2 regions of the Streptomyces sp. HUAS MG56 genome follow, and region 2 is predicted to be linked to the other one. Evidence: riboswitches for the same ligand, from Rfam matches in the RefSeq annotation. Region 2 holds a riboswitch; the other holds the start of a gene.

Region 1 (3,199 bases), 4.3 Mb from region 2:
AACAGCTCCTTGACCCGGTCGATGGCGATCTGCTCGGCGACGTCGACGTGCTCGCAGCCGCCGTAGTAGCGGCGGCCGGGGTAGCCCTCGGCGTACTTGTTGGTGAGGACCGAGCCCTGTGCCTCCATCACCGCGAGCGGCGCGAAGTTCTCGGAGGCGATCATCTCCAGCGTGGACTGCTGGCGGCCGAGTTCCGCGTCGACCGCGGCGGCGATCTCCGGGTCCAGCTCGTGCAGGGGAGTGTTCAGGACAGTCATACGGTCAGGACTCCTCGCCGGCGCTGAAGGCCGTGTACTCGTCGGCGCTCATCAGGTCCGCCGGCTCGGCCGAGACGCGGACCTTGAAGAGCCAGCCGCCCTCGAAGGGGGCCGAGTTCACCAGCGCCGGGTCGTCGACGACGTCCTGGTTGGCCTCGACGACCTCACCGGTGACCGGGGAGTACAGGTCGGAGACCGACTTGGTCGACTCCAGTTCGCCGCAGGAGTCACCCGCGGTCACGGTGGCGCCGACCTCGGGGAGCTGGGCGTAGACCACATCGCCGAGCGCGTTGGCCGCGAACTCGGTGATGCCGACCGTCGCGACGCCGTCCTCGGCGGGCGACAGCCACTCGTGCTCCTTGCTGTAGCGCAGCTGCTGGGGGTTCTTCATGGCCTGAATTCTCCTGTACGCGCGGGAGTGCTGATGAAGGGGGGACTGCGGAAACCGCTGGTGAGCGGGCAACTGTGCGCAGGGTCACGTACCCGCCACGGAATCGGGCCCGCGGGGGACGCGACCGCGCCCAGTCTCTACTTCTGGCGCTTGTAGAACGGCAGTGCCACGACCTCGTACGGCTCGTGGCTGCCGCGGATGTCCACGCCGACGCCCTCGGCGCCGGGCGCCGCGTGGGCCGCGTCGACGTAGGCCATGGCGATCGGCTTGCCCAGGGTGGGGGAGGGGGCGCCGGAGGTGACCTCGCCGATCACCCGGCCGCCGGCGACGACGGCGTACCCGGCGCGCGGGACGCGGCGGCCCTCGGCGATCAGCCCGACGAGCACCCGCGGAGGCTCGGACGCGGCGCGCTCGGCGGCCCGCGTGAGCGCCTCGCGCCCGACGAAGTCGCCGTCCTTCTCGAACTTGACCACACGGCCGAGACCGGCGTCGAAGGGGGTGAGCGAGGTGCTCAGCTCGTGCCCGTACAGCGGCATGCCCGCCTCCAGGCGCAGGGTGTCGCGGCAGGACAGGCCGCACGGCACCAGGCCGACACCCTCGCCCGCCTCGGTCAGCGCCTGCCACAGCTCGACCGCGTGCTCGGGCTTCACGAACAGCTCGAAGCCGTCCTCGCCGGTGTAGCCGGTGCGGGCGATCAGGGCGGGGACGCCGGCGACCGTGCCGGGCAGGCCGGCGTAGTACTTCAGGCCGTCCAGGTCGGCGTCGGTGAGCGACTTCAGGATGCCGGGGGACTCCGGGCCCTGGACGGCGATCAGCGCGTAGGCGTCCCGGTCGTCGCGGACCTCGGCGTCGAAGCCCGCGGCGCGCTCGGTGAGGGCGTCCAGCACCACCTGGGCGTTGGAGGCGTTGGCCACGACCAGGTACTCGGTCTCGGCGAGCCGGTAGACGATCAGGTCGTCCAGGATGCCGCCGTCGGCCCGGCAGATCATGGTGTAGCGGGCGCGGCCGACACCGACGGAGGCGATGTTGCCGACCAGGGCGAAGTTCAGCAGGGCGGCGGCCTCGGCGCCGGTCACCGTGATCTCGCCCATGTGGGAGAGGTCGAACAGGCCGGCCCGGGTCCGCACCGCGACGTGCTCGTCGCGCTCGGAGCCGTAGCGCAGGGGCATGTCCCAGCCGGCGAAGTCGGTCATCGTCGCACCGAGCGAGCGATGGAGCTCGTCCAGCGCGGTATGGCGCAGCTCAGTGGGTTCGGTACTGCTCATCGGTCGGTCGTCTCCCAGGACAGCGGAACGGGCGAGGAACGTTCCTCCCCATCTGTCATCGGAACCTGAGAGGTTCGCCACGACCGCCACGGGGACGATCACGGCTTGCACCGTGGGTGGAGCCACTGCCGGCAGCGGCCCGCTTTTCAGATGTGCCTCGCCCGCGCGGTAACGGGGCCTGAGAGATTCAAGGGAGGGACTTGCTCCTTCGGCGCCCCAGCGCAGCGGCTGGGGACTCTCCCGCGCGGATTCAAGCGGCCGGTATGCAGTTGGCGGCCACATCATTGCACGCCGAGCGGGCTTTTGTAACCGGCCTGTGGCAGCACGCGGACCGTACTGCCGACCTCGGTCCATTACCTTCTCTTTACGTTTCACGGGCAGAGCTGTTACTGAACCGACAGGGGAGGACCGACACGGTGAACAGGACCCCGGTGTACGCCACCGTCACCAGCGGCGTCGCGGTGCCGAAGCAGCGCCGCGCCCCGGCCCCGGTCGTCCGGGACCTGCGCGACCGGGCCGGCCGCGGCCCGCACGCCCTGCTCTTCCGCGCCGAGGACCTGGTGGTGATCACGGGACTGCCCGGCAGCGGCAAGTCCACGCTGATGCGCCGCGCGGTCCCCGGCCGCCGGATCGACTCCCAGGACACCCGCGACCGCTGGGCCGCCCGCCTGCCCGGCTTCCTCCCCTACGCGCTCTACCGCCCCCTGGTCCGCCTCGCCCACTACGCGCGCCTGCGCCGCGCCCTGCGCACCGGCGAGGGCGTCGTCGTGCACGACTGCGGCACCCGGAGCTGGGTGCGCGGCTGGCTCGCCCGCGAGGCCCGCCGCCGCGGCGGCACCCTGCACCTGCTCCTGCTGGACGTCACCCCCGGCACGGCCCGCGAGGGCCAGCGCGAGCGCGGCCGGGGCGTCTCCCGCTACGCCTTCACCCGCCACCGCCGTACGACGGCCCGGCTGCTCGCCGCCGTCGAGCGGGGCGCGCTGCCGGCGGGCGTCGGCTCGGCGACCCTGCTGGACCGCCCCGCGGCGGACGCCCTGCGCCGGATCGCGTTCCCACGGTGAGGGGACGGTCACAGCAACCCGCTAGCCTTCATGGTCACAGCAGTGGTTCCCAGCAGGCGGTAGGCAGATGGACTTCCCGGCGGACATTCCCGCGGACTTCCCGGCACAGGCGCACCCCCACCCGCACGGCGGTTGGCCCGGCAACGAGTTGGAGGAGGTGCTCGCGGCCTCCCTCGGCGTGCCCACCGCGGCCGGCCGGATCATCGAGGTCCTCGGCCGCAGCTT
Region 2 (3,199 bases):
GCCATGGACGCGCGGGCGGCGGAGACGCCGGAGGAGGTCGTGGCCGAGGCCGTGGTGGAGCGGCCGGAGCCGGTCGAGCGGCACTGGCGGGCCGGGCAGGACGTGCACCATGTCGCGTACGGGCCCGGGTGGGTGCAGGGGAGCGGGCTGGGGCGGGTGACGGTGCGGTTCGAGACGCCGCAGTCCCCTCCGGGGCGGGTGCGGACGTTCTTCGTCGACGACCCCGCGCTGGAGGCCGCGGAGCCGCTGCCGCTGGTGCCGGATCCGCAGGAGGAGGAGCTCCGGCGCGACCACCCTGCCGAGGCCTAGCTAGGGGGTGTCGCTTGGATCAGGCCGGCCGTGAGGAACGGCCGCCTGCCGGCCGAGCCGAGCGGGGTCGTGGGGGAGTCGGTGATCGATGACAATGCCGCAGATGGGCGTGCCAGGGCCCGCGACGCCGGCATGATCCGAACGACACCCCCTGGCGGGGTGCGCCGGCCTCAGGCCTCCTCCGACCCGGCCAGCTTGCCGAAGTCCCGGTCGGGGAGCGTGGGAGGCAGGGCCGTGTCGAGGCCGTAGTGGTGGTAGAGCTGGAGTTCCTGTTCGGGGGAGAGATGGCGGCCCACGCCGAAGTCCGGGGCGTCCTTGATGAGGGCGCGGTCGAAGGGGACGCGGAGGGTGCCCTCGACGAGTTCGCTCGGTTCCAGCGGGACGAACGCGTCACGGGAGAACAGGCCGGTGCGTATGGCCGCCCACTCGGGTATGCCGGTCGCGTCGTCCAGGTACACCTCGTCGACGGTGCCGATCTTGGCGCCGCTGCGGTCGAACGCCTTGCGGCCGATCAGGTTGCGCGGATCGATGTCGGTCTGCACGGTCGCTCTCCCTCCACATGGTCACAACTCATCCGTAACCACTACAAAAGAGCAGATTCGCGGAGGCGGCCACTCGAGGGCTCGGGCGTTGACCTCGCTGGTAGTCTGACAACGGCTGCTGAACCCGTGCGGGAGAGTCCTCCGATCACCTCGGAGGCGCCGAAGGAGCAAATCCTCCCCGGAATCTCTCAGGCTCACGTACCGCACGGACGAGGTCACTCTGGAAAGCAGGGCGGTTGTCGACGGCTTCCGCTCTCACCGACGGTGAAAGCCGGGCCTCTCGGGCGCCCGGTGAAGCTCTCAGGTTGAGATGACAGAGGGGGAGGCCGTCGGGGCACCGCACCGTGGTGCCCTTCGAAGGTCGCGTCAGACCAGGAGGCCTCCGCAATGACCGCCCACCGCATGCCGCTCTCCGACCTCGAAGCGGGTATTCCCTTCGAACAGCGCCACATCGGGCCCGACCAGGAGGCGCGGGCCAAGATGCTCGCGCAGGTCGGCTACGGCTCGCTGGACGAGCTGACCGCCGCCGCGGTCCCCGACGTGATCAAGAACGCCGACGCCCTCGACCTGCCGGGCGCCCGCACCGAGGCCGAGGTGCTCGCCGAGCTGCGCGCGCTCGCGGACCGCAACCAGGTGCTCGGCTCGATGATCGGCCTGGGGTACTACGGGACGTTCACCCCGCCCGTCATCCTGCGCAACGTCATGGAGAACCCCGCCTGGTACACGGCGTACACGCCCTACCAGCCGGAGATCTCCCAGGGTCGGCTGGAGGCCCTGCTGAACTTCCAGACCATGGTCGCCGACCTGACCGGGCTGCCGACCTCCGGTGCCTCCCTGCTGGACGAGGGCACGGCGGCCGCCGAGGCCATGGCGCTGTCCCGGCGCATGGGCAAGAACAAGAAGGGTCTGTTCCTGGTCGACGCGGACGTGCTGCCGCAGACCATCGCCGTCATCGAGACCCGCTCCGAACCGACCGGTGTCGAGGTCGTCGTCGCCGACCTCAGCGAGGGCATCCCGGCCGACATCGCCGCGCGCGAGATCAACGGCGTACTGATCCAGTACCCGGGCGCCTCCGGTGCCGTACGCGACATCAGGCCGGTCATCGACCAGGCGCACGAGCTGGGCGCCCTCGTCACCGTCGCCGCCGACCTGCTCGCGCTGACCCTGCTGGCCTCGCCGGGTGAGCTGGGCGCGGACATCGCGGTCGGCACCACCCAGCGGTTCGGCGTGCCGATGGGCTTCGGCGGTCCGCACGCCGGTTACATGGCCGTGCAGGAGAAGTTCGCGCGCAGCCTGCCCGGCCGGCTCGTGGGCGTCTCCGTCGACGCCGACGGCAACAAGGCCTACCGGCTCGCGCTCCAGACCCGTGAGCAGCACATCCGCCGTGAGAAGGCCACCAGCAACATCTGCACCGCGCAGGTGCTGCTCGCCGTCATGGCCGGCATGTACGCCGTCTACCACGGCCCGGAGGGGCTGCGGATCATCGCCCGGCGGACGCACCGGTACGCCACGCTTCTCGCCGAGGGCCTGCGGGCCGGCGGTGTCGAGGTCGTCCACGGTGCCTTCTTCGACACCGTCACCGCGCGCGTGCCCGGCAAGGCCGCCGAGGTCGTCGCCGCCGCCCGGGAGAACGGCGTGAACCTGCGCCCGGTCGACGCCGACCACGTCTCCGTGGCCTGCGACGAGACCACCGACCGGGACCGGCTGGGCGTGGTCCTCGCGGCCTTCGGCGTCGCGGGCGACATAGCGGCGCTCGACGCGACCGCCGCGGACGCCCTGCCCGAGGCGCTGCTGCGCGGCGACGACTACCTCACCCACCCGGTCTTCCACCAGCACCGCTCCGAGACCGCGATGCTGCGCTACCTGCGCAAGCTCGCCGACCGCGACTACGCGCTCGACCGCGGCATGATCCCGCTGGGCTCCTGCACCATGAAGCTCAACGCGACCACCGAGATGGAGCCGGTCACCTGGCCCGAGTTCGGCGGGCTGCACCCCTTCGCGCCGGCCGAGCAGGCGCAGGGCTTCCTCACCCTCATCCGCGAGCTGGAGGAACGTCTCGCCGAGGTCACCGGCTACGACAAGGTCTCCCTCCAGCCGAACGCCGGCTCCCAGGGTGAGCTGGCCGGTCTGCTCGCCGTACGCGGCTACCACCGCGCCAATGGCGACGAGCAGCGCACCGTCTGCCTGATCCCGTCCTCCGCGCACGGCACCAACGCGGCCAGCGCCGTGATGGCCGGCATGAAGGTCGTCGTCGTCAAGACCGCTGAGGACGGCGAGATCGACGTCGAGGACCTGCGCGCCAAGATCGAGCAGCACCGCGCCGAGCTGGCGGTGCTGATGATCACCTA

Evidence for each region. Region 2 has a riboswitch for glycine ahead of gcvP (aminomethyl-transferring glycine dehydrogenase). Riboswitches for the same ligand answer to the same signal wherever they lie in the genome.
Region 1: linked by a shared signal. The riboswitch ahead of gcvT (glycine cleavage system aminomethyltransferase GcvT) and the one ahead of gcvP (aminomethyl-transferring glycine dehydrogenase) in region 2 are both predicted to bind glycine.

The regions. Positions count from the first base shown of each region.
Region 1 is NZ_CM178722.1:6,933,294-6,936,492, forward strand. It holds gene glyA (serine hydroxymethyltransferase) at 1-257, opposite strand, end outside; gene gcvH (glycine cleavage system protein GcvH) at 262-648, opposite strand; gene gcvT (glycine cleavage system aminomethyltransferase GcvT) at 786-1,913, opposite strand; glycine riboswitch at 1,956-2,069, opposite strand; glycine riboswitch at 2,070-2,166, opposite strand; gene AC4OXY_RS32785 (AAA family ATPase) at 2,330-2,974, shown strand; gene AC4OXY_RS32790 (enhanced serine sensitivity protein SseB) at 3,042-3,199, shown strand, end outside.
Region 2 is NZ_CM178722.1:2,625,470-2,628,668, reverse strand. It holds gene AC4OXY_RS12595 (DNA polymerase IV) at 1-309, shown strand, start outside; gene AC4OXY_RS12590 (PRC-barrel domain-containing protein) at 480-851, opposite strand; glycine riboswitch at 971-1,065, shown strand; gene gcvP (aminomethyl-transferring glycine dehydrogenase) at 1,239-3,199, shown strand, end outside.